4 regions of the Dorea sp. AF24-7LB genome follow, and region 1 is predicted to be linked to each of the others. Evidence: predicted binding sites of a transcription regulator. Region 1 holds the regulator's gene; each other region holds the start of a gene.
What was found. The regulator HrcA, encoded in region 1, represses chaperone genes, less so after heat shock. The targets are predictions, from matches to a motif close to TGTTAGCACTCNNNNNNNNNGAGTGCTAACA.
Positions count from the first base shown of each region.

Region 2: htpG (molecular chaperone HtpG) is a predicted target of HrcA. The motif match lies at 6,042-6,072, and genes of this name have one in related genera.
Region 3: clpB (ATP-dependent chaperone ClpB) is a predicted target of HrcA. The motif match lies at 3,412-3,442, and genes of this name have one in related genera.
Region 4: DWY31_RS03875 (Hsp20/alpha crystallin family protein) is a predicted target of HrcA. The motif match lies at 4,569-4,599, and genes of this name have one in related genera.

Region 1 covers NZ_QUFR01000007.1:40,793-48,738, reverse strand. The annotation lists gene DWY31_RS08605 (hybrid sensor histidine kinase/response regulator) at 1-1,504, shown strand, start outside; gene DWY31_RS08600 (response regulator transcription factor) at 1,504-2,121, shown strand; gene DWY31_RS08595 (hypothetical protein) at 2,197-2,490, shown strand; gene hrcA (heat-inducible transcriptional repressor HrcA) at 2,638-3,681, shown strand; gene grpE (nucleotide exchange factor GrpE) at 3,699-4,331, shown strand; gene dnaK (molecular chaperone DnaK) at 4,367-6,250, shown strand; gene dnaJ (molecular chaperone DnaJ) at 6,402-7,598, shown strand; gene DWY31_RS08570 (MFS transporter) at 7,704-7,946, opposite strand, start outside.
Region 2 covers NZ_QUFR01000002.1:50,049-57,994, reverse strand. The annotation lists gene gatB (Asp-tRNA(Asn)/Glu-tRNA(Gln) amidotransferase subunit GatB) at 1-503, shown strand, start outside; gene DWY31_RS02695 (amidophosphoribosyltransferase) at 622-2,034, shown strand; gene DWY31_RS02690 (ABC transporter ATP-binding protein) at 2,170-2,874, shown strand; gene DWY31_RS02685 (ABC transporter permease) at 2,881-5,994, shown strand; gene htpG (molecular chaperone HtpG) at 6,169-7,946, shown strand, end outside.
Region 3 covers NZ_QUFR01000008.1:100,740-108,685, reverse strand. The annotation lists gene DWY31_RS09495 (ABC transporter ATP-binding protein) at 1-739, shown strand, start outside; gene DWY31_RS09490 (BMP family ABC transporter substrate-binding protein) at 836-2,728, shown strand; gene DWY31_RS09485 (metallophosphoesterase family protein) at 2,737-3,330, shown strand; gene clpB (ATP-dependent chaperone ClpB) at 3,498-6,113, shown strand; gene DWY31_RS09475 (DNA polymerase Y family protein) at 6,125-7,354, shown strand; gene DWY31_RS09470 (N-acetylmuramoyl-L-alanine amidase family protein) at 7,351-7,946, shown strand, end outside.
Region 4 covers NZ_QUFR01000002.1:290,857-298,802, reverse strand. The annotation lists gene DWY31_RS03890 (peptide deformylase) at 31-441, shown strand; gene DWY31_RS03885 (rhodanese-like domain-containing protein) at 541-3,204, opposite strand; gene DWY31_RS03880 (Hsp20/alpha crystallin family protein) at 3,435-3,896, opposite strand; gene DWY31_RS03875 (Hsp20/alpha crystallin family protein) at 3,994-4,419, opposite strand; gene DWY31_RS03870 (YkgJ family cysteine cluster protein) at 4,804-5,478, shown strand; gene DWY31_RS03865 (translation factor GTPase family protein) at 5,510-7,946, shown strand, end outside.

The sequences.
Region 1 (7,946 bases):
GCTGCCGGAATATATAAACGGGGATGCTTTACATATGAAACAGATTATGCTGAATCTGATCAGTAACGCTGTGAAATACACGGAGAACGGTTCTATTGTATTCCAGGTGGAAAGATGTGGCGAAAAGATCCGTTTTTCTGTGAAAGATACCGGATATGGCATAGAGAAAGAAGCAATGAATACGTTATTTGATGCATTTGCCAGAGTGGATGTGAAAAAATACAGAAATATTGAAGGAAGCGGTCTGGGGCTGGCAATTGTCAGAGAACTCTGCCGGGAGATGGATGGAAAGGTTGAAGTACAAAGTGAAGTCGGGACAGGGAGCAGATTTACGGTAACATTTCCTCTGGAAGAGGCAGGAAAACAAAAATCCGGAGAATGGCATCCAAGGAAAGAAAAAGAAGAAAAGCATGCGAGCACTTTTGTTGCACCGGATGCAAAGGTTCTTATTGTGGATGACAGGGAAGAGAACCTGCGAGTGATCTGTTCACTGTTAAAACATACCAAGATCCGCACAGATACAGCAGTGAGTGGCTCGGAATGTATCGAGAAAGTCAGAAAAGGAAATTATCATATGATATTTCTTGATTATATGATGCCGGAAATGGATGGGCTGGAAACATTTCGGCGTATGAAGGAGATGGAAATCCGTGTTCCGGTGATCGCACTGACGGCAGATGTTACAAGTGGAATCCAGCAGATGTTTGAAAAAGAAGGATTTGCCGCTTATTTATCAAAACCGATTCGCTGGGAGAGAATGGAAGAGCTGCTTCTGGCTTATCTGCCGGATATACTGGTTACAAAAAGCAGCCGAAAAGAATGGAAAATATCAGGAAAAGATTACAACCGGCTGAAAGCACAGCTGCAAGTCTGTGAGATCCAGATGGAAAAAGGACTGCATTTACTGGATGGAAATATATATCAATATGCAAAATTGATAGAATTTTTTACAGATTATTATGAACCGAATCGCAGGCAGATGGAGAAAATGGAAAAAGCACTGAAATATGCAGATACAGAAAAGAAAAGGACGGAGATCCTGATGGCACTGACCGGTGAAATGCATACACTGAAAAGCAATGCAAAAGCAATTGGCGCAGGAGAACTCTCAGAGCTGGCACAGGCGATGGAAGTGCATGGCAAAGAAATGGATGCGGATTATTTCAAATATGCAATGCCGCTTCTTTATCTGGAATGGGAGAGAACGGTAAAAGGAGCCAGACAGTTCCGGAAAGAAATAGTGCAGCTCATACCGCAGAGAGAAAACGAAGAAGCAGAGAGTACCATAGCAGATATAAACCGGAAAGAAACCTATGAAAAAGCATTACGTGAAGCATTGATGCGTTATCAGGGGAAGGAAGCTTCCACCTGGAATCAAAAGCTGCTGGACACAGAAAATGATCCGGAGAGAAGAAAGCTGTTGGAACAGATCGGACAGAAAATCCGCGAGCTGGATTTTGAAGAAGCAGAGAGTATTTTCAGAAAGTGGAAGGAGGAACACTGATGGAGAAAAAACATGTATTGGTCGTGGATGACGATCTGATTTTATTAAAGACAGCAGAAGAGATTCTGTCAGAATTTTACAGTGTCAGTGTAGCCAAAGCCGGGAGCCAGGCGATTGCACTTCTGGAAAAAGGCGTGATCCCGGATCTGATCCTTCTGGATATTGCTATGCCTGGAATGGATGGATATGAGACACTAAATGAGATGAAGAAGATTCCGGCGGCAGGCAGTGTGCCGATTATTTTCCTGACCGGATTTTCCGATGCAGATTATGAAGTGCGCGGATTAAAATCCGGCGCGGTAGATTATATTGTGAAACCATTTGTGAAAGAAGTACTGCTTGCAAGAGTGGAACGCCATTTACAATATGAAGAAGGACGGGCCAGAGAAGAACGAACGGAAGAAATAAAGGAGAATGAAACGTATAAAAAGATGCAGGAAGTGTTAAGCCCAATCGAGTGGAAGATTGCGCAGGCAATTGCAAAAGGGATGGACAACCGGGAGATTGCGGCGGAATATCATTATTCTTATGGTTATGTGAAAAATGTAATTACCCGTATATTTTCAAAACTTGAGGTGGAGAAAAGAAGAGATCTGCGGAAAATGTTTGAAGGATAGGGGATGTTCGGTTGTGTTTTACATAGAAAAAGGCTATAATAGAGGAAATATATAACCACGCAGGAGGAATGCAAAATGAAAATTTTTGACACAGTAAACAAAGCAGAAGTAGAAGTAAATGGAACAGACGGACTGGTTCAGCTTATGAAAGACGGCCGTCAGGTAGATCTTTATCTGAAAGAGAAGAAATCTGATGAAGACGGATACATGAGCTGGGATGTAGAACACTGGTCAAGTGTAGATGGTAAAAGATTTATCCGCTGCTATTCATTAGAGGGACGTGTATTAAGTGAGTCTACAGGACATAATATCTATGATCTGGCAAATGATTTCAAACCGGAAGAGGCTGCAAAAGTAGAACTGAGCTAGACTGTTTTAAAGCGTTTGAAAAGAATCTAAAAAAATAATAAATACTGTTGACAAACAGAAAAAGGAGTGCTACATTAATAGTCGAAAGATGTTAGCACTCCTTTTTAATGAGTGCTAACAAAGAAAAATCCGAAAGGAGGAGAGCTGATGTTAGAAGAACATGGACTGAGTGATCGTAAGCTTAAGATTTTACATGCGATTATACAGACTTATCTAGAGAGTGGCGAGCCGGTCGGATCGAGAACCATTTCCAAATATACGGATTTGAATTTAAGTTCAGCAACGATCCGTAATGAGATGGCGGATCTGGAAGAACTTGGTTATATCATACAGCCACATACATCGGCAGGTCGTATTCCTTCGGATAAAGGCTACAGATTATATGTAGATATGCTGATGCAGGAGAAGGAGCAGGAACTGAATGATATGCAGGATCAGATGCTTCAGAAAGCAGATAAGATGGATCAGCTTCTGAAACAGGCAGCCAAAGTTTTAGCGAACAATACGAATTACGCAACGATGGTTTCCACTCCGATGAACAATTCCAATAAGATCAAGTTCCTCCAGTTGTCTATGGTGGATGAAGAACAGGTGATCGCGGTAATTGTTCTCGGCGGCAATGTGATTAAGAACAAGCTCATTCATCTGGAAGAACCGCTCAGCAATGAGAACCTGCTGAAGCTGAATATGCTTTTGAATACAACACTCAATGGTATGTCCATTGAGGAGATCAATTTAGGACTGATCGCAAGACTCAAAGAGCAGGCAGGTATTCACAGCGTGGTGATTGGCAATGTACTGGATGCAGTCGCAGATACGATACAGGTCGATGAAGATATGCAGATCTATACAAGTGGTGCGACGAACATTTTTAAATATCCAGAGCTCAGCGATAAGCAGAGCGCTCAGGATATCATCAGTGCATTTGAAGAAAAACAACAGCTTACAGAGCTTGTAACCCAGACACTTTCTCATGAAGAGAATACAGGAATCCAGGTTTATATCGGTGATGAAGCACCGGTACAGAACATGAAGGACTGCAGTGTCGTGACCGCAACCTATGAATTAGGCGAGGGCATGAAGGGAACGATAGGCATTATCGGACCGAAGCGGATGGATTATGAGCATGTTTTAAAATCTATGAAGCGTCTCCAGACAGAACTGGATCAGATGTTTCATAAGAATGAATAAGAAAGGTGGAAGTACCCTTGGAAGATAACAAAGAAAAGAGCCAGGAAGAGATGGTAAAGGAAGCTGTGGAGGAAGCAAAGAAGACAGCTGAAGCCACTAAAGAAGAGGCAGCCGAAGACGAAGCGAAGGAAGCAGAGACAGAGGGCAGCAAAGAATCCGATACAGAAGAGAAGAAATCCGGCAAGAAGTTATTTGGAAAGAAGGATAAGAAAGATAAAAAAGACGAGAAGATTGAGGAACTGACTGACAGACTCACTCGTCAGATGGCAGAGTTTGATAACTTCCGCAAACGTACAGAGAAGGAGAAATCCCAAATGTACGAAGTTGGTGCGAAAGATATCATAGAGAAGATTCTTCCGGTTGTAGACAATTTCGAAAGAGGTCTGGATGCAGTGAAGGAAGAAGACAAAGAAGATCCATTTATCCAGGGAATGGAGAAGGTTTACAAACAACTGATGACAACACTGGAAGGAATCGAGGTGAAACCTATCGAAGCGGTAGGTCAGGAATTTGACCCGAATCTTCACAATGCGGTTATGCATGTGGAAGATGAGAATCTCGGTGAGAATATCATTGCCGAAGAATTCCAAAAAGGTTATATGTATCGTGACTCTGTAGTGAGACACAGTATGGTAAAAGTAGCAAATTAGAATTTATTTAGAAATAGAACAGGAGGACAATTATTATGGGTAAAATCATTGGTATTGACTTAGGTACAACAAACAGCTGTGTAGCCGTAATGGAAGGTGGACAGCCAACAGTTATCGCTAACACAGAAGGTGCAAGAACTACACCGTCAGTAGTAGCATTTACAAAAACAGGAGAGCGTCTTGTAGGTGAACCTGCAAAACGTCAGGCAGTTACAAACGCAGAGAGAACAATCTCTTCTATCAAGAGAGAGATGGGATCTGATTATAAAGTAACTGTAGATGAGAAGAAATATTCTCCGCAGGAGATTTCAGCAATGATCCTTCAGAAATTAAAAGCAGATGCAGAAGGATATCTTGGAGAAAAAGTAACAGAAGCTGTTATCACAGTACCTGCTTACTTCAACGATGCTCAGCGTCAGGCTACAAAAGATGCCGGTAAGATCGCAGGACTTGATGTAAAACGTATCATCAACGAGCCTACGGCAGCAGCACTTGCTTACGGACTTGACAATGAGAATGAACAGAAGATTATGGTATATGACCTTGGTGGTGGTACATTCGATGTATCCGTAATCGAGATTGGTGACGGTGTTATCGAGGTATTATCTACAGCAGGTAACAACAGACTTGGTGGAGATGACTTTGACCAGAAGATCACAGATTACATGATCGCAGAATTCAAGAAACAGGAAGGTGTAGACTTATCTACAGATAAGATGGCACTGCAGAGATTAAAAGAAGCAGCTGAGAAAGCGAAGAAAGAACTTTCTTCTGCAACAACCACAAATATCAACCTGCCATTCATCACAGCTACAGCAGAGGGACCGAAACATTTTGATATGAACCTCACAAGAGCTAAATTTGATGAACTGACACACGACCTTGTGATGAAGACATCTGAGCCGGTTCAGAGAGCATTATCTGATGCTGGTATCACAGCTTCTGAGCTTGGTCAGGTACTGCTGGTTGGTGGATCTACACGTATCCCGGCTGTACAGGAAGAAGTAAAACGTCTGACAGGAAAAGAGCCTAGCAAATCTCTGAACCCAGATGAGTGTGTAGCACTTGGTGCTTCTGTTCAGGGTGGTAAACTTGCAGGAGATACAGGCGCAGGCGACATCCTTCTTCTGGATGTAACTCCACTGTCACTGTCTATCGAGACAATGGGTGGTGTAGCTACAAGACTGATCGAGAGAAATACAACAATCCCGACAAAGAAGAGCCAGATCTTCTCTACAGCAGCAGATAACCAGACAGCCGTTGATATCAACGTTGTACAGGGTGAGAGACAGTTTGCTAAAGACAACAAGTCCCTCGGACAGTTCAGACTGGATGGAATCGCACCGGCTCCGCGTGGAGTACCGCAGATCGAAGTTACATTCGATATCGATGCAAATGGTATCGTAAATGTATCTGCAAAAGATCTTGGAACAGGAAAAGAGCAGCATATCACAATCACAGCAGGATCTAACATGTCTGATGAAGATATTGATAAAGCTGTAAAAGAAGCTGCTGCATTTGAAGCACAGGATAAGAAACGTAAAGAAGGAATCGATACAAAGAACGAAGCAGATGCATTCGTATTCCAGACAGAGAAAGCATTGTCTGAAGCTGGAGACAAACTGGATGCAGCTGACAAAGCAGCAGTAGAAGCTGACTGCAAAGCACTGAAAGATCTGCTTGAGAAGGCAAATACAGAAGAGATGACAGATGCTCAGATCGCTGAGATTAAAGCAGCAAAAGAAAAACTGACAGAGAGTGCTCAGAAACTCTTCACAAAGATGTATGAGCAGGCAGGAGCTGCAGCTGGCGCACAGGGAGCTGATCCGAACATGGGAACAGGTGCACAGGGAGCAGGTCCGGCACCGGAAGGATTCCAGGGAGACGACGTAGTAGACGGAGATTATAAAGAAGTATAAGACCTGGTAAGATAGGTTGTTCTGTGTGTCCGGTGTAAGCCGGGCACACAGAACTTCTTTCTGTTTCACAGTATCCGTAAGAAGCTGTCAGTGGCAGGTGCTTACAGGTACAGGAAAGGCAGATTAGATTTACAGTGGAAAGGGATAAGAGATGGCAGAATCAAAGAGAGATTATTATGAAGTGCTTGGCGTAAGCAGAGATGCAGATGAAGCCACAATTAAAAAAGCATACAGAAAAGTCGCTAAAAAATACCATCCTGATATGAATCCTGGTGATGCAGAGGCGGAAAAGAAATTCAAAGAAGCATCGGAAGCCTATGCGGTACTGAGCGATGCAGACAAACGTCGCCAGTACGACCAGTACGGTCATGCAGCCTTTGAAGGTGGCGCAGGCGGAGCCGGTGGATTCGGCGGATTTGATTTTAACGGCGCAGATTTCAGTGACATTTTCGGAGATATGTTTGGTGATCTGTTTGGAGGCGGCCGAAGAGGCGGTCGTGCCAGTCAGGGACCTATGAAAGGTGCAAACATCCGCAAGAGTGTCAGAATTACATTTGAAGAAGCAGTGTTTGGCTGTGAAAAAGAGTTGGATGTTGTATTAAAAGATTCATGTCCGAAATGTAATGGAACAGGTGCAAAACCGGGAACATCCCCGGAGACATGTTCAAAATGTGGAGGAAAAGGTCAGGTTGTTTATACACAGCAGTCCTTCTTCGGAACAGTACAGAATGTACAGACCTGTCCGGACTGTCACGGAACCGGTAAAATCATCCGTGAGAAGTGTTCAGGCTGCGGTGGAACCGGTTATGTTTCCAACAGAAAGAAAATATCTGTATCCATTCCGGCAGGTATTGACAATGGACAGAGTGTAAGAATCCGTGAAAAAGGAGAACCGGGCGTGAACGGCGGACCAAGAGGAGATCTTCTGGTAGAAGTGGTTGTATCCAGACATCCGATCTTCCAGCGGCAGGATATGCATATTTTTTCTACGGTACCGATTTCATTCGCACAGGCAGCACTTGGTGCAGATGTGAAGATCAAGACCGTAGACGGAGATGTGATCTACACTGTAAAACCGGGAACCAAGACCGGTACAAAAGTACGTCTCAAAGGCAAGGGAGTTCCTTCTATCCGAAGTGCAAGCATCCGTGGCGATCATTATGTAACACTGGTGATCCAGACACCGGAACATTTAAGTGCAGAAGCGAAAGAAGCACTCCGCAAGTTCGATGAGCTTTCCGGCAATACTTTGCATACACCGGAATCATCCGAACCAAAGGATTCTGCAAAAGGTGGAAAGAAGAAAAAAGGCTTTATGGATAAAGTGAAAGAAGCTTTTGAGGATTAGAAGAGATTTATTAGCCATAGATGAATAATGAACAGAAAGAGAATGTGAATCGGATATAGAGATATATCGATGCATATTCTCTTTCTGTTTTTTTAAAATTGCTTATTAGCGATAGAAAACAGATGATAAAATTGTGCAATTGTGCTTGTCTGTGTGGCAGGACCGGTAAAAGAAGCAAAAATATTTAGTAATTTTCTTTTGTCTTCTGCAAAGAATGACTCCTATAAGTAGCAACACTGGAAAAATAATTCCTGCCAAAATTCCCATCTTTAGGTTATCTCCAAAAGCTCCTGATACCATTCCAACCAATGTAGGACCTCCTGAACAACCTATATCTCCACCTAATGC
Region 2 (7,946 bases), on a different contig from region 1:
AATATGATATTCCGCAGTATGATGCGGAGATTCTGACAAACTCCAAACATATGGCAGATATCTTTGAAGAGGCAGCAGCTATCTGTGGAAAACCGAAGAAAGTTTCCAACTGGCTGATGGTAGAGACGATGCGTCTTCTGAAAGAAAATGGAATGGAACCGGAAGACATTGATTTTGCACCAGAGAATCTTGCGGCTTTAGTAGAACTGACAGAAGCAGGAACGATCAACAGTTCAGTTGCAAAAGAAGTATTTGAGAAAATTTTTGCAGAGGACATAGATCCGAAAGCTTATGTAGAGGAGCACGGGCTGAAAACTGTAAATGATGATGGAGCATTGGAAGAAGTGTTAAAGAAAGTGATTGCAGACAATCCGCAGGCAGTAGCTGATTATCAGGGAGGCAAGAAAAAAGCGCTTGGAGCACTGGTCGGACAGACGATGCAAACGATGAAAGGAAAAGCGGATCCGTTAGCAATTAATAAGAAACTGCAGGAAATGTTATAGACAAAATCTTTACAGCATATTTCCTTTTGTGCTAGAATTGTATGATAACGGAGTAATTCGTGGTAAAAAGACAAAAAATTAACAAAAAAGAGATCATTACAGGCAAAAGGAGAAGGCTATGGGAGGATTTTTTGGAGTTGCATCAAAGCAGGATTGTGTGCTGGAGTTATTTTATGGAGTAGACTATCATTCTCATCTGGGAACAAGAAGAGGTGGAATGGCTACTTTTGGAGAAGACGGATTTTACCGTTCTATTCATAATATTGAAAATTCACCGTTCCGTACAAAATTTGACAGAGATGTCGGAGAGATGAAGGGAACACTTGGAATTGGCTGTATTTCGGATTTTGAACCGCAGCCATTACTGATCCAGTCAAAATTAGGAAGCTTTGCGATTACAACAGTTGGAAAGATTAACAATTATGAAGAGCTTTTAAATGAGTTGTATGAGAGTGCACATTCCCATTTCCATGAGATGACAAATGGACAGGTGAATGCGACGGAACTGGTTGCGGCGCTAATCTGTGAGAAAGAGACAATTCTGGAAGGTATCCAGTATGTGCAGGAACGCGTAGATGGTTCGATGACGCTGCTTCTGATGACAGAGAAAGGAATTTATGCAGCGAGAGACCGCTATGGAAGAACACCTCTGGTAGTTGGAGCAAAAGACGATGCGTATTGTGTTTCGTTCGAAAGTCATGCCTATATTAACCTTGGATATAAGGATTATAAAGAATTAGGTCCGGGAGAAATTGTTTTTGTTACCGCAAGTGGCGTGGAGACATTGAAAGCGCCGGGAAAAGATATGAAGATCTGTTCTTTCCTCTGGGTATATTATGGATATCCGACATCTGCATACGAAGGTGTGAATGTAGAAGAGATGCGTTATAAATGTGGAAGTATGCTTGCAAAACGTGATGGGGATTCGGTACATCCGGATATTGTTGCAGGAGTTCCGGATTCCGGAATTGCACATGCGATCGGATATGCCAATGAATCCGGTATCCCATATGCAAGACCATTTATCAAATATACACCGACATGGCCGCGTTCTTTCATGCCGACGAATCAGAGTCAGAGAAATCTGATCGCGAGAATGAAACTGATTCCGGTCCATGCATTAATTGAAGGAAAGAAGTTGCTTCTGATCGATGATTCCATTGTAAGAGGAACACAGCTTCGAGAAACAACAGAGTTTCTTTATAAAAGCGGAGCGAAGGAAGTGCATGTCCGTCCGGCATGTCCACCATTGTTATATGGATGTAAATATCTGAACTTCTCCAGATCAAAATCAGAGATGGAACTGATCACAAGACGTGTGATCCGTGAAAGAGAAGGAGATGACTGTCCACAGGAGATCCTGGATGAATATGCAGATCCGACAACAGAGCGTTATGTACAGATGATCGAAGATATCCGCAAGCTGCAGAATTTTACATCCCTGCGCTATCACAGACTGGACGATCTTCTTGATTCAATTGGAATTGATCCGTGCAAGATTTGTACATATTGTTTTAACGGAAAAGAATAAAGGAAGATACAATAAAATCCCCAGATAGCAAAATCTGTTATCCGGGGATTTTATTATTGTATATTGATTGCTAATCCTGGACGCTCTGTCTGGAATCAGTTATAATTAATGTATAAATTACCGCGGAGGTGTATGATGTCTGCATTTGTTACATTAGAAGATGTAAAGAAAAGTTATCATATGGGAGAAGTGGAAATCCTTGCGGCAGCAGGGATGGATTTTACAATTGAAAAAGGAGAATTTGCAGTGGTTGTAGGTCCCAGTGGAGCGGGCAAGACAACCGTGCTTAATATCCTTGGAGGCATGGATACAGCGACTTCCGGCAATGTTTGGGTGGATGGTGAGAATATTGCCACTTATAGGGCAAAGAAACTGACGGCATACCGGAGAGATGATATCGGTTTTGTATTTCAGTTTTATAATCTGATTCCGAATCTGACAGCACTGGAGAATGTAGAGCTGGCGCTTCAGATCTGTAAAAATCCGATGGATGCCAGAGAAGTGCTGGAAGAAGTCGGACTAGGAGAACGGACAGACAATTTCCCGGCGCAGTTATCCGGTGGAGAACAGCAGCGTGTATCCATTGCAAGAGCACTTGCAAAGAATCCAAAACTGCTGCTTTGTGATGAACCGACGGGAGCGCTGGACTACAATACAGGTAAATCTATTTTAAAATTATTACAGGATACCTGCCGGAAAAAAGGCATGACAGTGATCCTGATCACGCACAATCAGGCAATCGCACCGATGGCAGACCGTGTGATCAAGATCAAGAACGGAAAAGTTGCAGAGATTGTGGAAAACAAGAATCCGGTATCCGTAGATACGATAGAGTGGTAGAAGAGTATGAAAGTAACGCACAAAGATTTTCTAATGGAATTAAAGAAAAGCCCGGGAAGATTCCTTTCTATGCTGTTTATCGTAGCATTGGGAGTTGCTTTTTTCTCCGGTATCCGTGCATCGGAACCGTCCATGCGTGTGACCGGGGATGCTTATTTTGACGGTGCAGATCTGATGGATGTGAAAGCAGTCAGTACACTTGGAATTACCAGGGAAGACATACAGGCATTTAACGAGACAGATACGATAGAAAAGGCAGAGGGCGCATACAGTGCAGATGTACTGAGCGATACAAAAGATGACCAGTTTGTACTGCATATGATGACGCTTCCAAAGAATATGAACAAAGTGACTGTATCTAAGGGGCGTATGCCAGAGAAGGCAGGAGAATGTCTGGCGGATGAAGAGATGGATTACAAGATCGGCGACCGTATTGTTGTAAAGTCCGGGACGGATGATCCGCTTTCGGATACATTAACGACAGATACGTATACGGTAGTTGGAATTGGTAACAGCCCGTGCTATATTTCTTTTAACCGTGGCAGTACAACGATCGGCAAAGGAACGATAGATGGATTTCTCGTAGTAAGCGAGGATACCTTTGCGCTGGATACTTATACAGAGGCGTGTATGCAGGTAAAGGGAACAAAAACACTGACTGCTTATACGGATGCATATGAGAAAAAAGTGGAAAAAGCAACGGATCAAATCGAAACATTGGGAAAAAAACGCGGCAGAATCCGAAGGCAGGAATTAGTTGATGAAGCAAATGATAAGATTGCAAAAGCAGAGAAGAAGTTAGAAAAAGGCAAAAAGACGTCCGGTGAAAAATTAAAAAAAGCGGAAAAGAAGATCAAAGACGGAGAAAAGAAACTTTCGGCTGGAAAGAAAGAATTAGCGGATGGCAGACAGAAACTTGTCAATGCCAGGAAAACACTGAAAGCAAAAGAAAAAGAACTGGATCAGGGAGAAAAAGAATACCGCGCAGGGAAAGCACAGTTAAGAGCCGGCAGACAGAAATTAAAAAAAGGCTGGAGTGAATATCGCACAAATGAAGCGCAGTATGAGCAGATGTCAGCCCAGATGGCGGGGATAGAAGCGGCGACATCACAGCTTGCCGAGGCAAAAGCCAAGTTGGAAGCCGGAAAAAAGGAACTTGAGGCGTCCGAAGCAAAACTTACTGCAAGTGAGAGAAAACTTGCAAAAGCAAAATCGAAGCTTAAGTCCGGACGAAAGCAGATAAAGAATGCTTACAGGGAAATTTCGGAACAGGAAAAGAAGCTTACAAAAGGAGAGCAGGAGTTTACTGAGAGTGAAAAGAAATTAGAAAAAGCGAAAGCCAGCTACAAAAAAGGTAAAAAAGAAGCACAGGAGAAGATCAAAAAAGCAGAGAAAAAAATATCCGATGCGAAAAAGAAGGTTGCGGATATCCCAAAAGCAAAATGGTATATCGCAGACCGGAATGACTTGCCGGAGTATACAAGCTATGGTGAGAATGCGGATCGGATGCGAGCAATCGGAAAAGTCTTCCCGGTGATTTTTTTCCTCGTAGCAGCGCTTATTAGTCTGACCAGTATGACGCGAATGGTAGAAGAACAGAGAACACAGATCGGAACGATGAAAGCGCTTGGATATGGAAAAGCAGCAATTGCGTCAAAATATATCGGCTATGCATTGCTTGCTTCGGCGATTGGAAGCGTTATGGGATTTTTGATCGGTGAAAAGATCTTCCCGTTTATTATCATATATGCATACGGAATTATGTATTTACATATACCGGAGATCCTGATTCCGTATCACTGGGGCTATGCAGCGTTTGCTTCAGGTGTGGCAGTAGCATGCACATTGCTTGCAACGATAGAAGCCTGCTACCGGGAGCTGGGAGGAACACCGGCTGTGCTGATGCGCCCGCCGGCACCGAAGATTGGAAGAAGAGTCGTCCTGGAACGAATTGGATTTCTATGGAAACATTTAAGTTTTACTTGGAAGTCTACCATCCGTAATCTGATGCGGTATAAGAAACGTTTTTTCATGACAATATTTGGAATTGGCGGCTGTATGGCATTGATGCTCGTCGGATTTGGACTCCGGGATTCCATCTTCGAGATTGCCGACTTACAGTACAGCGAGATTCAGTATTACGATGGAAGTGTCTATTTAAAAGAGAATCTGACGGAAAAAGAAATCGATAATCTGGATGATTTCCTTACAAAAGACTCGGATGTGATTCGTCATATGAAAGCGAAGATGCAGTCCGTAACACTTGCAAAAGGAAAGAAAAAGCGGGCGACATATGAGTGCGTGTTTGGTGAGCCGGAAGATGTCAGAGACTACGTGCATTTCAGAGACAGAAGAAGCCATACGCCTTATAAGCTGACAGACGATGGAGCAATTATCAGTGAGAAGACGGCGAAGCTTTTAAATGCGAAAGCCGGCGATACGATCCGGATTAAGGACGAGGAAAATGGAGATAAAAAAGTAAAGATCCTAAAAATCTGTGAGAATTACATGGGGCATTATCTCTATCTGACACCTGCCTGCTATGAGAAGATCTATGGCGAGAAGCCGGAGTATAACTGTTTCTTATTTACAATCCGTGATGGATATTCCCAGAAACAGAAGGAAGATGCAGGAAAGAAGATACTGGCAAGGAAAGAAGTGTTAAATGTCAGTTATATGCATGAGATCAGAGAACAGCTTGATGATATGCTGAAAAGCCTGAATCTTGTTATTGTAGTACTGATTATTTCAGCAGGTATGCTTGCATTTGTCGTACTTTATAATCTGAATAACATTAATATTGCTGAGAGGCAGAGAGAGCTTGCAACACTGAAAGTACTTGGATTTTATGATCAGGAAGTAGGAGCTTATGTGTATCGTGAGAATCTGATCCTGACGCTTATAGGAGCGGGTGTAGGAATTGGGATCGGAAGGATTCTGCATCTGTTTATCATCCAGACAGTAGAAGTGGATGCGGCAATGTTCGGACGCAATATCAATCCGCCGAGTTATCTGTACAGTTTCCTGTTTACGGTACTGTTTTCAATCATTATAAATGGTGTGATGTATTTTAAACTCCGCAAGATTGATATGGTAGAATCACTGAAAAGTGTGGAATAAAGATAAAAGCAGCATAATTTATAAAAACTTTATAAAGTTCAAAGAATTATTAGCACTCTGTTTAAAAGAGTGCTAATTTTCTGTTGACTTTTGAAAATGAGAGGCTTATTATATCCTTTAGAGAAGAATGGCGGGGAATCCGCATGATAAAAAATAGAAATAGGAGTGATTAAAATGGCAGCAAAAAAAGGTAGTTTATCGATCAGCAGTGAAAATATTTTCCCGATTATTAAAAAATGGGTATATTCCGATCATGATATTTTCGTTCGTGAGATGGTATCCAATGGGTGCGATGCGATCACAAAATTAAAAAAACTGGATATGATGGGAGAGTATCAGCTTCCGGATGGATATAAACCAAAGATTACGGTAGAAGTAAACCCGGAAGAGAAGACTTTGAAATTTACAGATAACGGTGTTGGAATGACAGCTGATGAAGTGGAAGAGTATATTACACAGATTGCATTTTCCGGAGCAACACAGTTTCTTGAGAAGTATAAGGACAAGACAACAGAAGACGATATGATCGGACATTTCGGTCTTGGATTCTATTCTGCATTTATGGTAGCAGACGCAGTGCATATTGATACTTTATCTTATAAAGAAGGCGCAAAACCGGTACATTGGGTAAGCGAAGGCGGCACAGAGTATGAGATGGAAGAGGGAACGAAGACAGAAATCGGTTCCACAATGACACTGTATCTGAACGAGGACAGCCTGGAGTTTGCAAATGAATATCGTGTCAGAGAAGTACTCGAGAAATATTGTTCATTCATGCCGGTAGAGATTTTCCTTTCAAAAGAAGGAGCAGAACCGGAATATGAGACTATCGATGAGGCAGATCTTAAAGAGGATGATGTTGTCGTAGAGCACATTCACGAAGAAGCCAAGATGGAAGAAAAAGAAAATGAGAACGGCGAGAAAGAAATGGTAGAGACAGAGCCGGCAAAAGAGAAAGTCAAGATTGAGAAGCGTCCGGTTTCTTTAAGCGATATACATCCACTGTGGACAAAACATCCAAATGAGTGTTCCGATGAAGATTATCAGGAATTTTACCGCAAAGTATTCCTGGATTACAAAGAGCCACTGTTCTGGATCCATTTGAATATGGATTATCCATTTAACTTGAAAGGTATTCTGTATTTCCCGAGAATCAATACAGAGTATGAATCTGTAGAAGGAACGATCAAGTTGTATAACAATCAGGTATTTATCGCTGATAATATTAAAGAAGTAATTCCAGAATTCCTGATGGTATTAAAAGGAGTTATCGACTGTCCGGATCTGCCGCTTAACGTATCCAGAAGCGCCCTGCAGAATGATGGATTTGTAAATAAGATTTCTGAGTACATTTCCAAGAAAGTTGCAGATAAACTTGCCGGAATGTGTAAGACAAAGAGAGACGAGTATGAGAAATACTGGGACAGCATCAGCCCATTTATCAAATTCGGCTGCTTAAAAGATGAGAAGTTCTGTGACAAGATGAAAGATGCAATCCTGTTCAAGAACCTGGATCACAAATATCTGACGCTGAAAGACTGTATCGAAGAAAATGGCGGAGAAGTCGTAGAGCCGAACGATAAGAAAGAAGAAAATGGTGACGATAACAAAGTCGAAGAGATCAAGACAACCATCTACTATGTAACGGATGAGATCCAGCAGAGTCAGTACATCAACATGTTTAAGAATCAGGGACAGGATGCCGTAATTCTCGGACATAACATTGATTCTCCGTTCATCACACAGTTGGAGCAGAGAAATCCTACGATTCGCTTCCAGAGAATTGATGCAGATGTAACAGATACTGCAAAAGAAGAAGTTGCTGAAGAAGATCAGGAAACATTTAAGAAAACTTCTGACAGCCTGATCGAGATCTTCCGCAAGGAACTTGGAAACGATAAACTGGATGTGAAGATTGCCAAATTAAAAGACGAGAATGTAGCTTCCATGAT
Region 3 (7,946 bases), on a different contig from region 1:
GTATTTGGATCGTAAACCGAAAGCTTTATCCGGTGGACAGCGCCAGCGTGTTGCAATCGGACGTGCCATCGTGCGTGAACCGAAAGTTCTTTTAATGGATGAGCCATTATCCAACCTGGATGCAAAATTACGTAATCAGATGCGTGCAGAGCTTATCAAATTACGTCAGGGAATCGATACTACATTTATGTATGTAACACACGATCAGACAGAGGCTATGACACTTGGAGATCGTATTGTTATCATGAAAGATGGTGTCGTTCAGCAGATCGGAACACCGCAGGAAGTATTTGATCATCCGGTGAACATTTTTGTAGCAGGATTTATCGGCATGCCACAGATGAATTTCTTTGATGCAGAACTGATCGAGAATGCAGGAAAATATCAGGTAGAAGTAGATGGAGTCAGAGTGGAACTGTCAGAAGAAAAAGAGAAAAATCTGGCAGCAAAAGGTGTAAAATCTCAGAAGGTTACACTTGGTATTCGTCCGGAGCACATTTCACTGTCAGAGCCTGGAGCACAGGCAGTTACCGGTAAGATTGATGTAGCCGAGATGATGGGAAGTGCGATTCATCTGCATGTTACAGCAGCTGGAAAAGATACAATCATTATTGTGCAGACAATGGATCTCAATGGAAGAACACTTTCTGATCTTGCAATCGGAGAGGAAGTATCTTTTAAATTCCGTGGAAGTGAAGTACATGTATTTGACGAGGATGGAATCAATCTGGAAGCATAGCATTAAAAAAAGGGGCGGGAATTCCTGCCCCTTTTTTCGTGGAAATTCACAAAAGTTAAAGTAGCGTGCTATATAAAAACAGGAGGGCTGAGAAAAATGCCGTTGGATGATTATAAACAGGCAAGAAAACTCGCACAGCGTCAGTCCAGACGGGCGAGCGCAAAGGGAGAATCACCATATCCGATCGTACTGGATGAAATTCTAGAAGGGGAGAAAACTGCAGGAAATCAATATCTTGGAATGATGGAAATTCCATTATCTTTGGTTGTAGGAACAAAAGAAGCCGCAAGGAGCAATGCGTTCAGTCCGGATTTTCTTCCCCTATTAGATGAGACATCGGAATTTGCAGCAAAGTGGACCAATCTTTTCCAGTCTCAGATGGAAGAAGGATTGAGAGATCCGGTGACCGTATATGAATACAGAAACAGATTCTACGTACAGGAAGGTAATAAAAGAGTCAGCATTATGAAATATTTGAAAATGCCGACTATATTGGCAAATGTTACAAGAATTCTTCCGGTACAAGATAATAAAAAAGAGAATGTAGTATATTATGAATTCGTAGAGTTTTATAAAAGAACCGGTCTGAATATGATCATATTTCCGGAACCGGGAGATTATGAAAGTCTGCTGCAGGCAATGGGAAAAGACTGGGACAGCAAGTGGAAAGAGAAAGAAATCCGAAGACTGTCAAGTGTATATATCCATTTTCAAATCATGTATGAATCTATGGCCGGAGATTTTGTGCCGGAACATATAGGGACTGCTTTTTTGCGGTGCCTTGATATTTTTCCATATGAAGAATTGAAAGAAAAAACGTCTGTGGAAATCCGTGAAAAACTGGAAACAATCCGTGAAGAAATTGAACCGGAAGCGCTGAAAACAGAGGTGGAACGCGTGATGGAGCCGGAGGCGGAAAAGATCCCGATTTTGACAAGGTTTCTGACACCGGCGAAAAGAGTGATGAAAGTTGCTTTTATTTATGAAGGAAGTGCAAATTCCTGTGAATGGAACTATGCGCATGAACTAGGGAGACAACAGCTGGAGGATTCATTTTGTGGAAGAGTAATTACCAGTGTGTATGAGAATATCCAGTCGCAGACAGCAAGAAGTGAAGTGCTTGAGGCGGCGATCGAGGATGGAAATACGGTGATTTTTACTACAGCCGCAACGTTGATGCAGGCATCGGTGCAGGTCGCTTTGCAACATCCGGACATTTATATTTTTAATTGTTCTTTGAATTTCCCATACAAATCTGTAAGAACATATCTGACAAGAAATTATGAAATTAAATTTTTACTGGGACTTATAGCGGGAGCAGCGGCAGATAGAGACAGCGTGATCGGCTATGAAGAGGATTATCCGATGTATGGAACTATTGCGAATGTCAATGCATTTTCAATCGGTGTTCAGATGATGCAGCCGGGAGCCCAGGTAAAACTAATCTGGACAGGAGTAAAAAACTCCAGATCTGAAGAAGAAAAGAAGGATTTGAAGATTATTTCAGCAAAAGAAATGATTAGTAAAAAAGGAACGGAAAGTCCATACGGATTATATTTTCAAGATAAAGGAGAAATCACAAGAATCGCGACCAGTATTGTAAACTGGGGGAATTTTTATGAACGGATCATGCAGTATATTCTGGAGGGATCATGGAAACCGCTTGCATATGGTGATAAAAAGACATTGAACTACTGGTGGGGATTGTCTGCAGGAGTGATAGAATTAATCTGTTCTGAAAGAGTTCCGGGCGGAGTAAAACGTATGGCAGAGAGCTTTGCCCAGTTTATTGCAGACGGAAGCTTTCATCCATTTGAAGGAGAATTATGTGATCAAAATAGGGAAATTCATGGAACTGCCGGAGAAATATTAGATGTTGAAGAATTGGTTACGATGGATTGGCTCTATGAGAACGTAATAGGAAGCATACCGGAACGGTCAGAATTAGAGGAAGGAGTAGGAGAACCTCTGAAATTGCAGGGGTTGTAGAAAAACGTATGAAAATACTCGTAATAGCAGATGAAGAATCCAGAAGTCTCTGGGATTATTATACGCCGGATAAATTAAAGGATATTGATCTTATACTGTCCTGCGGGGACTTGAAACCAGAATATCTTAGCTTTTTAGTGACAATGGCCCATTGCCCATTATTATATATTCATGGAAATCATGATGGGATATATGAAAGAAAAGAACCAGAAGGCTGTATTTGTATTGAAAACCAGATTTATGAATATAAAGGGATAAGGATTCTGGGACTTGGCGGATCTTGTTGGTACAATGGCGGATCCCATCAATACACACAGAAAGCAATGAAGCGCAGAGTGCAGAAAATGTGGTTGAAAATGAGACAGAAAAAAGGATTCGATATTCTGTTGACTCACGCACCGACGAAAGGGATCAATGATGAAGAATCAGCCGCACATCAGGGATTTGAAGTATTTAAGGAGCTTTTGGAAAAATATTCGCCGAAATACCATCTTCACGGCCATGTGCATCTAAATTATGGAAGAAAACCAAGAGTTACGAAATATAAGAATACGGTTATTATTAACGGATATGAGTCCTATATATTTACTTACGAAGAATAATTTGGCTGAAAAAAAGTAATATCTGGCAGATTTTCTGTTGAATGATCAGTGGTAAGTGAGAACGAAAATGAAAATATTCAAAATTAGCACTCACCTCTTGACAGTGCTAATAAAGTGTTGTATTGTTATATTGCAAGTAGAACAAGAGCAAAAAGGAGGTTGTCTTTATGAATATAAATAAATTTACACAGAAATCATTGCAGGCTGTGCAAGACTGTGAACGCATTGCATCTGACTATGGCAACCAGGAGATTGCACAGGAGCATTTGCTTTATGCATTATTAGCACAGGATGACAGCCTGATCGCGAAATTGATGGAAAAGATGGGGCTCGATAAAAACCTTATTATTAATCGCGTGGAAGAGGCGATTACAAAACGCCCGAAAGTACAGGGTGGAAGACAGTATGTAGGACAGGATCTGAATAATGTTCTGATCCATGCAGAGGATGAGGCAAAACCGATGGGAGACGAATATGTTTCTGTTGAGCATCTCTTCCTCGCTATTATTAAATATGCAAGTAAAGATATGAAGGCACTGCTTCGTGAGATGGGTATTAGCCGGGAAGGATTCCTGCAAGCATTATCTACTGTGAGAGGCAATCAGAGGGTAACAAGTGATAACCCGGAAGATACTTATGATACGTTGAATAAATATGGTTCTGATCTGGTAGAACGGGCAAGAGAGCAGAAACTGGATCCGGTGATCGGACGTGACTCTGAGATCCGTAATGTAGTCCGTATCCTTTCACGTAAGACGAAGAACAATCCGGTCCTAATCGGTGAACCAGGTGTTGGTAAGACAGCAGTTGTGGAAGGACTTGCACAGAGAATTGTCCGTGGTGATGTACCGGAAGGACTGAAAGACAAGACAATTTTCTCACTAGATATGGGAGCACTTGTAGCAGGTGCTAAATATCGTGGAGAATTTGAGGAACGTCTGAAAGCAGTTCTGGAAGAAGTGAAAAACAGCGATGGACGAATTATCCTGTTTATTGATGAGTTGCATACGATTGTCGGCGCCGGTAAGACGGACGGTGCAATGGATGCAGGAAATATGTTAAAACCAATGCTTGCCAGAGGTGAACTGCATTGTATCGGTGCAACAACACTGGATGAGTATCGTCAGTATATTGAAAAAGATGCGGCACTGGAACGTCGTTTCCAGCCGGTTATGGTAGAAGAGCCGACAGTAGAAGATGCAATTTCCATTCTGCGTGGACTGAAAGAACGATATGAAGTATTCCATGGAGTGAAGATCACAGATGGAGCACTTGTTGCAGCAGCAACACTCTCAGATCGTTATATTTCCGACCGTTTTCTGCCGGACAAAGCGATCGACCTTGTAGATGAAGCATGTGCCATGATCAAGACAGAACTAGATTCCATGCCTGCAGAACTGGACGAATTACAGCGTAAGATCATGCAGCTTGAGATAGAAGAAGCAGCTCTTAAGAAGGAAGACGATCGGTTGAGCCAGGACAGACTTGTACATCTGCAGGAAGAACTGGCAGAGCGCAGAGAAGAATTTGCAAGTCGTAAAGCACAGTGGGACAATGAGAAAGTCGGCGTTGAACGTGTGCAGAAGATCCGTGAGGAGATTGAGCAGATCAACAAAGAGATTGAGAAAGCACAGCATTCTTATGACTTGGAGAAGGCTGCAGAACTGCAGTATGGTAAGCTGCCACAACTGAAGAAACAGTTGGAAGATGAAGAAGCTAAAGTAAAAGATGAAGACCGCGATCTGGTACATGAAAGTGTTACCGATGATGAGATTGCGAAGATCGTATCCCGGTGGACAGGTATTCCGGTTGCCAAATTAAATGAGAGCGAGAGAAGCAAGACACTGCATCTGGCAGATGAGCTGCATAAACGTGTCATCGGTCAGGATGAAGGTGTGGAACTTGTAACCGAAGCAATCATCCGATCCAAAGCCGGAATTAAAGATCCAACCAGACCGATTGGTTCGTTCCTGTTCCTTGGACCTACCGGAGTCGGTAAGACAGAACTTGCAAAGACACTTGCAGAGAGCCTGTTTGATGATGAGAATAACATGGTGCGTATCGACATGAGTGAGTATATGGAGAAATATTCCGTATCCAGACTGATCGGAGCGCCTCCGGGATATGTCGGATATGATGAAGGTGGCCAGCTTACCGAAGCTGTCAGAAGAAAACCTTACTCAGTTGTACTGTTTGATGAGATTGAAAAAGCACACCCGGATGTATTTAATGTATTATTGCAGGTGTTGGATGATGGACGTATTACGGATTCCCAGGGACGTACTGTAGATTTTAAGAATACAATCCTGATCATGACATCCAATATTGGTTCCCAGTATCTGCTGGATGGAATTAATGAAGATGGAACGATCAAACCAGAAGCACAGGAAATGGTTATGAATGACCTGCGTGCACATTTCAGACCGGAATTTTTGAACCGTCTGGACGAGACGATTTTATTCAAACCATTGAACAAAGATAACATTTATCATATAATTGACTTACTTGTAAAAGATGTAAACAGACGTCTGGCAGACAAAGAGATTTCCCTTTCCCTGACAGAAGCTGCAAAGAATTATGTAGTGGAAGGTGGCTACGATCCGACCTACGGAGCACGTCCGCTGAAGAGATATTTGCAGAAGCATGTTGAGACACTGGCAGCAAAACTGATGCTGGAAGGTGAGATCCGGGCAGGTGAGACTATTGTGATTGATGTTGAGAATGAAAAACTTGCTGCGCATATTCAGGAATATATGCAGGTGGTACCAGAGTCTGACTTATAAGGAGCGATAAGATGCCACGGATAATCTTCCATATAGATGTGAACTCTGCGTATTTAAGCTGGAGTGCAGTGGAACAATTGAAGAATGGAGCGGAGACGGATCTGCGTAAGATACCGGCTATCATCGGAGGCGACAGAGCTTCCAGACATGGAGTCGTGCTTGCCAAATCTATTTCCGCTAAGAAGTATGGCATCCGCACAGGGGAACCCGTTGTGGATGCCATTCGTAAGTGTCCGAATCTTGTGATTGCACCGCCGGATCACAGACTCTATTCGGATTACAGCAGAAAATTGATGACATTTCTGCGCGGTTATACGGATCAGATCGAACAGGTCAGCGTAGATGAGTGTTATATGGATTTTACAGAAATCGCGCCGCGTTTTTCATCACCGATGGAAGGCGCTTTAGAGATTAAAAATGAAGTCCGCAGACAGTTTGGATTTACTGTGAATGTTGGAATATCGGAAAATAAACTGCTGGCAAAGATGGCATCGGATTTTGAAAAACCGGATAAAGTACATACGTTATTTCCGGATGAGATTAAGGAGAAAATGTGGCCGCTTCCAATCAGAGAACTTTTTATGGCGGGCAGATCGAGTGTGGAATATTTACAGAAGCTGGAGATCCGCACGATCGGAGATCTGGCACAGATGAATCCGGAACTACTGGAGATACATCTGAAAAGCCACGGGCGAAAACTATGGGAATTTGCCAATGGTATGGACAATTCGCCGGTAGAACCGGTACGTCAGGAGGCAAAAGGAATCGGCAACTCTATTACACTGCCGCAGGATGCAAAGACAGAAGAAGAGGCGTGTGAAGTGTTGGGAAAACTGGCAGGAAGCGTAGGAAGGAGACTCAGGAAAGCTGGGCAGAAAGCCGGAATGATCAGTGTGGAGATTAAGTATTATAATTTTGAAAATAGTTCCCACCAGACACAGCTGGAGAGAGCAACCAATGAGGATGCCAGAATTTACGAGACAGCAGCAGAATTATTCCGGGAAATGTGGAAAAAACACCCCATTCGTCTGCTGGGAATCCGAAGTTCCAAGTTGACGGATGCGTCTGCACCAGAACAGCTTACCATATTTGAAGTACAGCCGGAGATGGAGAAAAGGAAGAAAGCCAGTGAAAAGAAAGCAAAGCTGGAGCAGGCTTTAAAGGAAATACGTGGAAGATATGGAGAAGAAGCCGTGATCCGCGGCAGTAATATGGAAGAAAAGCGGGAAAAAGAAAAATGATGAGAAAAAAGATTTTTGCAGCAGTGGGAATGTTATTGCTTGTGATCGGACTATGTGGAGCAAAAAGCTATATGAGACAGATGAAAATAAGAGAGAATGAAGAAGTACAGAAAATAGAAAAGCAAAAAGAAGCGGCACAGGAAAGAAAAGAAGCAATGGAGCAACGAAAAAAGCAGGAAGAAGAAAAAAAACAGAAAGCAAAAGAACAGCAGAAAATAATAAAAAGACAGAAAAAGATACAGATCTGTATTGATCCGGGGCATTATTCAAAAAAGAATGAAGTCTATGAAAACGGAAAAGTTGTTTACTGTGAAGGCAATTTTACATTGCAGGTGGCAAAAGAACTGAAAAAGATACTGGAAGAACGATATGGGGTGATTGTACATTTGACACGTACCAGCGGCAATATCTGTATCAACGGATACGAGAATCTGGCACTGGATTCCGGAAAGATCAGCCTGCGCGGTGAGGCGGCAAAAGGCATGGATCTCTTTATTTCACTCCATACGAATGCTAATCTGGAACATGCCAACGGTGTGGATACGAACAGACAGCCAATTGGCATTACAAAGCCAATTGTGATTGTTAATAC
Region 4 (7,946 bases), on a different contig from region 1:
GAGGAATTTTAAGAAAGCGGGGAATAAAAAATGGTACGAATGATAATGCATGATCCGGTGTTTTTGAGTCAGAAATCAGAGCCGGCAACAGAAAAGGACAGACAGATCGCAGTCGATCTGCTGGATACTTTAAAAGCACACGAAGAAGGCTGTGTTGGCATGGCTGCAAATATGCTCGGTGAGAAGAAACGGATAATTGCAGTGAATATGGGATTTATGAATGTGGCGATGTTCAATCCGAAAATCATAAAAAAATCAGGGAGATATGACACAGAGGAGGGATGTCTTTCGCTGCCTGGAGTGAGAAGCTGCACAAGATATCAGGAAATAGAAGTGGAATATCAGGATATAAATATGAAGAAACAAAAGCAGAAATATTCTGGCTGGATCGCACAGATCATTCAGCATGAAATAGACCACTGTGACGGGATATTGATTTAGTCGAGAAAAACGATCCTGCCCGGAGACAGGATCGTTTCGTGAATTTACCGGATTCAATTATCTGATAAAAATAATTCAATTATTTAATGATACTGCTTATTACTGTGCATTCCATGCAGCAGCGCCGCCTTCAAGGACGATTACTTTATCTTCGCTTACACCGAGTTCTTTCAGATAGTTTACTGCTTTTTCAGCATAATTATTACCTGAGTAGCATTCAACAACATAGAATTTGTTCGGGTTAGCTTTAACAGCTGCGTCAAGGTTTGCCTTGCATGTATCATCTGACAGATCTGTTACTTTTCCGTCAATACTCTCACGAAGTGGTGTAGAGATTGCACCATCGATGTGGCTTGTATTATAAGCAACAGCATCACGAAGGTCAAATACTACGAATGGAGTATTACCGGCATCAAGGTTTGCTTTTAACTGTGCAACAGTCATACCATGTTTGAAGAATTTACCTTTTGTAGAAGTATAAGATTTAACAAGGTAGTTTGCTTCTGTCCAGCCTTTCATTCCACCTGACAGAGTAACGATATTTGCACGGTCAACACCATTCTTGATCAGCATCTCTGTAGCTTTCTGCGCATATCTGTTACCAGAGTAGCAGATGATTGCATATTTCTGATCAGCAGAATCACCTGTGATTGCAGCTTTTGCATTTGCAAGTGCTGTAGCTTCGTCAGTTCCGTTTACAACACAGTCCATATCAGCGGAAACAGCACCAACGATGTGGCTTTTTGCGTAATCAGCAGCTTTACGTGCATCGATCAATTTGTAAGACTGTGTACTGTCGATGTCAGCTTTTAAGTCGGCAGCAGAAATCTTCACGCTGGATGTCTGGAATCCTGTCCATCCGGCAGCTCCACCTTCGAGAACAATGATTCTGTTCTCACTTACACCGATTTCTTTTAAGTAATTGACAGCTTTGTTTGCATATTTGTTACCAGAATAGCATTCTACAACATAGAATTTATTCGGGTTAGCTGTTACAGCAGCCTGAAGGTTTGCTTTAGACTGCTCGTTAGACAGGTCAGCACCGGTTGTATCACGAAGCGGTGTAGAAACAGCCTGTAAAATATGTCCTGCAGCATAAGCATTTACATCGCGGAGGTCAAATACTACGAAAGGAGTATTGCCTGCATTTAAATTTGCTTCTAACTGAGCAGATTTCATGCCATTTACAAAATCAAATCCACCTGTGGACTTGTAAGATTTAACACAGTAATTGTCATAATCCCATCCACCGGCATCTTTTTTCATTCCACCTGTTAATGTGAAAATATTTTTGTTGCTAATACCAGCTTTGATCATAATCTCAGTAGCTGCCTGTGCATAGCGGCTTCCGGAATTGCATACAACTGCATATTTTGTGCCTGCAGGATCATTTTTGATTGCAGCTTCAATATTTTTTGTAGCAGATGCCACATCAGTACCTGATACAGCACCGTCAACGTCAGCAGAAACAGCACCGGCGATATGAGATTCAGCATATTTAGCAGCCTGACGTACATCTAAGATTTTGTATTCCTGTTTTCCGTCGATATCAGCTTTTAAGTCTTCTTTTGAAACATAGTTGTATGGAGCTTTGTTTCCATCAACAGCGATTGTAATTGTTACAACAGTACCTGCTTTCGGAAGGTTAGCGGAGTTTCCAATCGTAGTTCCACCCATTGCAACATCTTCACTTGCACAGATACCTGCATAACAGCTTGATGTACAGATTTCACATCCGGATGGGATAGCTTTCTGAACAGCACCGCTGTTCGCGTATACAATTGTTCCGGTATACGCTGACTTGTCAGCATTTTTAATAGTATCCTGCATTGCTACAGCATCATGTCCTGCCCAGGATACAGATACGTTTAATTTTGAGTAATTAGTGTTAGTGCCTTTCTTATCTTTTACAGAAGCGATAGACTCACCGTTATCTAATACAGTTTTTGAATTTGTATTCCATGCTGTTGCACCAAGTGAATCCAGTGCGTTAGCGAGGTCGATGCGGTCATTCAGACCTGTAAAAATAGGATTTCCCCCAGAAGCTCCAAGATTAGCAGTCACGAGATAATGCATAGTTGGTTTTTTAAATGCAGAAGCATTTAAGATACCTTTTAAAGTAACAGTTCTGGCGTCTTTGTCAACTTTCACCGGCTCAGTTACAGTAATAAGGCATGTAGCTTTCTTGCTTCCACCCTTTTCAGTAGCTGTAATAGTAGCCTGTCCTGCTGCGATACCTTTTACAACACCTTTGGAAGATACAGTAGCAACTTTTGTGTTGCTTGATTTCCATGTAACACCCTGGTTGTAGAATCCTGTAGCTCCTTTTACAGTAGCTTTTAAAGTTGTTGTTTTTCCGGAAGCTACTGTTTTGGAAGTAGTGTTCAGTTTAACAGAAGAAGCTTTCAGATCTTTTACTTTGATCTTGATTGTAGATTTTACTTTCTTGTTCTTCTTGGAAGTAGCAGTGATCTTTACAGTACCTTTTTTCTTACCGGTAACAGTGCCTTTAGAAGATACAGTAGCAATTTTCTTGTTGCTAGATTTGTAGGTTACAGATTTGCTTGCTTTAGAAGGTTTTACAGATTTAACAGAAACCTTCACTTTACCCTTGATATCTACTGTTTTAGAAGTAGCTTTGAGGGTAATCTTTGTTGGCTTTTTCGAAGCCGCCTCACTGTTCATGCCTGTAGAAGCTGCCATAGTAAGAACTACAGCAAGTGAGAGCATAAACAGGGAGATTTTTTTGATTGTTGTTTTCATAATAACAACCCCTCCTTGTCTTACCGTTAAAAACGGACACTTTGTATCTACTTAAGTATAGTTTCTTATATTAATATAAGCAAATTGATAATATCAATAAAACTACTAAATAATAGATAATATCTATAAGATGAAAAATAGCCTAAATTCCAGTAAAATCGTGGGATTTAGGCCATTTGCTAAATAAATTATTTATTAGCTTAAATAGAAGAAAAAGCAAGAATTTGACATTATCCTTCAATAGCAATCTGTTTCTTATTTTCTACGGCAGGTTTGGCTTCTTTTTTCAGAATGGTCAGTTTCAAAATGCCATGTTTGAAGCTTGCTTTAATATCTTCTTCAGTTACATCCTTGCCAACATAGAAACTTCTCTGGCAGGAACCGGCATAACGTTCACGACGGATATAATGTCCGGTTTCTTTTTCTTTCTTATCCTTCTCCAGTCCTTTTGCGGCACTAATCGTCAAATAACCATCGTTTAACTCAATGGTAAGCTCATCTTTCTTAAATCCAGGAAGGTCAATATCGAGAACATAACTGCCTTTTCTCTCGCGGATATCGGTCTTCATTAAGTTGTGAGCTCTGTGTCCGTAAAGTTTCTTCTCCATACGATGTTCATCTTTGTCATTATAAAATGGGAATCTGAAAAAATCATCAAATAAATTATCATTAAAAATACTAGGCATCATCATAAGTCATTCCTCCTTGAATCTCTATCTATATTATGTGCTACCGGAGCTTTTCACTCCGGCTATGAGCAACTTGTCGACTATAAGTTTAATTATAAGATTATCCTTCGATGGCAATCTGTTTTTTGCTTTCCACAGCAGGTTTAGCTTCTTTTTTCGGAATGGTCATCTTCAAAGTGCCATCTTCGAAACTTGCCTTAATATCATCTTCTGTGACATCTTTGCCAACATAGAAACTTCTCTGGCAAGAACCGCTGTAACGTTCACGACGGATATAATGTCCATCTTTATCTTTCTCATCGTTGTTTGTATCTGTGCTTGCGCTGATTGTCAGATAACCATCATTCAGTTCAGCCTTTACATTATCTTTCTGTACGCCCGGCATACTCATCGTCAGTTCGTAATCCTTTTCGTTTTCCTTAACATCTGTGTTCATAAGGCTTGTGTCACTATAACCCCATGCATTCCAATCATCATCAAAGAAATCGTCCAATAAGTTCTCTCCAAAAATACTAGGTAACATCATAAGTCATATCTCCTTTCAAAAGACATTCATAAAATATAATTAAGCACTGTCGGAGAATCCGATGTGTTGTTGTCTCATAGGAACATCTGGAATCAAGACCCTTTCTTTTTATCTCTCTTCCTTTGTTCTAACTGTACTATAACATCTATTATTAGCACTGTCAAGGGGTGAGTGCTAATTTCTGGAATTTTTTTATTAACTGAAAAACAAACTTCTATTATGTGGCATATTTTTCTGCAAAGTAAAACAAGGGGTGGCATTTAGTCTTACAATCGTTTATCCTATAAGAAGTACAATGCTTTCATGTTCTATTACACAGATATAATGTAAAACGTAAGATTCCAGACAGACAAAAGAAAGCGAAAACATATAGGGGATAAGAAAATGATAAGAAACATAGATATGAAAGAAATCTCGGATGGTAATTTATATACGGCAAATGACATGGTAAAAGCAGATTGTCAGGACTGCAAAGGCTGTTCTGCGTGCTGCCGTGGTATGGGTGATTCTATTGTGCTGGATCCTTATGATGTCTGGCAGATGAGTGCCGGGCTGGGTGAGACATTTGAAGAATTAATGAAAGGAAAGATCGCGCTCGGAGTTGTGGATGGCATGATCCTGCCGCATCTTGACATGGATGACGGGACGTTAGGCTGTCCATTCTTAAATGAAGCTGGCAGATGCAAGATTCATGCATTCCGTCCGGGAATCTGCCGGTTATTTCCGCTTGGACGATTTTATGAAGAAGATGGATTTAAGTATTTTCTGCAGATCCATGAATGTCAGAAGCAGGACCGAACGAAGATTAAGGTGAAAAAATGGCTTGGCATTGCAAATCTCAAAGCATATGAGAACTATATTACTTCCTGGCATGCATTTTTGAAAAACTGTGAGACGGCGCTTGCAGATTTGAGTGCTGAAGAAGCAAAGATTTTGCAGATTTTCATTTTGCGGACATTCTATCAGACACCATATCAGGCAGAACTTGCCGCTGGGGATGCATTTTACAGTGAATATGAAAAACGTAGAGAACTAGTGCGGATGAAGCTGGATTTATAATACAGAAAGTGAAGAAACAGGTGTAGGAAATATGAGAAATATTACAATCGGAATACTGGCGCATGTTGATGCGGGAAAGACAACACTTTCGGAAAGTATTTTGTATTTGAGTGGCAAATTAAGAACGTTGGGAAGAGTGGATCATAAAGATGCATTTCTGGATACGCATGAACTGGAGCGGAGCAGAGGAATTACGATATTTTCCAAACAGGCGGTATTTCCGCTTGATCCGTGGCAGGTAACTTTGCTGGATACACCGGGACATGTGGATTTTTCAGCGGAGATGGAGCGTACTTTGCAGGTCCTCGATTATGCGATTCTTGTGATCAACGGAGCAGACGGAATCCAGGGACATACAAGGACACTCTGGAGCCTCCTGAAACGCTACAATGTACCGGTATTTTTATTTGTAAATAAGATGGATCAGGAAGGAACAGACAGGAAACACCTGCTGGAAGAACTGAAAAATGGACTGGACGACCAGATTATGGCATTTGATGTAGAGAAAGATACTTCTTTCTATGAAAATGCAGCAATGGGAGATGACCGGGCGCTGGAAGAATACCTGGAGGCAGAGAAACTTACGGAAGAGACAATTGCTGGACTGATCATGGAAAGAAAGGTATTTCCGTGTTATTTTGGATCTGCGCTTAAAGTCGAAGGTGTACAGCAATTGCTGGACGGGCTGGCAGAGTATATGGAAACGAATGCAGATGAACCGGCAGATTTTGGCGCGCGTGTGTACAAGATTTCAAGAGATGATAAAGGAAATCGTCTGACACATATGAAAGTGACATCCGGGAAACTGAAAGTCAAAGAAATTCTGGAAAATCATCCGGAAGATGGTGAACACTGGGAAGAGAAGGTGAACCAGATCCGCATTTATTCAGGGGATAAGTTTGAGGCAGTTCCGGAAGTTTCGGCTGGAACAATTTGTGCAGTGACAGGCCTTAGTATGACAAAGCCGGGAGAAGGTCTCGGAGTGGAAGCGGAGAATGTAGAGCCGGTGCTGGAACCGGTACTGACTTATCAGGTGTTATTGCCGGAAGGATGCGATGTATCGGAAATGCTCCGGAATCTGCGCCAGTTAGAAGAGGAAGATCCCCTGCTTCGTGTTGTATGGAAAGAAGAACTGTCGGAGATTCACGTATGTCTGATGGGAGAAGTGCAGATCCAGATTCTGCATGAGCTGATCTTAGAACGCTTTGGCGTGGATGTAACATTTGGGGAAGGCAATATTGTATATAAAGAGACAATTACGAACCGCGTAGAAGGCGTCGGACATTATGAGCCACTGCGCCATTATGCAGAAGTGCATCTGATCATGGAACCGGGCGAGTCAGGAAGTGGTCTTACATTTGATACGATCTGCAGTGAGGATGATCTGGACAGAAACTGGCAGAGACTTATTTTCACACATCTGGAAGAAAGAGAGCACAGAGGCGTCCTTACTGGAGCGCCAATCACAGATATGAAAATCACGCTGGCGGCAGGAAAAGCACATTTAAAGCACACGGAAGGCGGTGATTTCCGTCAGTCTACTTATCGCGCGATCCGGCAGGGACTGATGCAGGCGGACAGTGTGCTGTTGGAACCTTATTATGCATTTGAACTTGAGATTCCGGCTTCAGTAACAGGAAGAGCGCTGAATGATATGCAGAGGCTGGCAGCAGAGGCAGAGGCGCCGCAGCAGGAAGGCGATCGGACACGGATCAAAGGGCTGGCACCGGTGGCAACCATGCGCGATTATCAGAGAGAAGTTGCAGCTTATTCTCATGGAGAAGGAAGGTTTGCTTGCGTATTTTCCGGATACCATCCTTGTCACAATGCAGAAGAAGTTATAGAGGCAATTGGCTATGATGCGGAGCGTGATATGGAAAATCCGACAGGTTCCGTATTCTGTTCGCACGGAGCAGGCTATTATGTGCCGTGGGATGAAGTGCCGGAGCATATGCATATAGAAAGCCAGCTTGCACGGATAGAGGCTGCCGAGAGACAGGCAGAAGAAGCAAAGAGGGCAGAGAAAGAATTGAAAACTGCCGGGAATCAGAATCCAAGGGCAGGTGAGAAATATTCCAATACATGCAGAAGAAGCAATTTTGTCGGGAAGACGGCTCCGGGCGCCGGTTATGGAAGCTGGGAAGAAGAGAAAGAACTGGAAGAGATTTTCATTCGCACGTATGGAAAAATTGAGCGGAAATTATCGGATACTACAAGAACGGTTGCTACACCGGTGAAAAAGAAAAAATCGCAGGAGCATTTACCGGAATATTTGCTTGTAGATGGTTATAATGTCATTTTTGCGTGGGACGAGCTGAAAGAGCTGGCTAAAGACAGCATTGAAGCGGCGAGAGACCGATTGATGGATATTCTATGCAATTATCAGGGATATAAAAAATGCACAGTGATCCTTGTGTTTGATGCATACAGAGTGGAAGGTCCGTATCTGGAAATCCAGAAATACCACA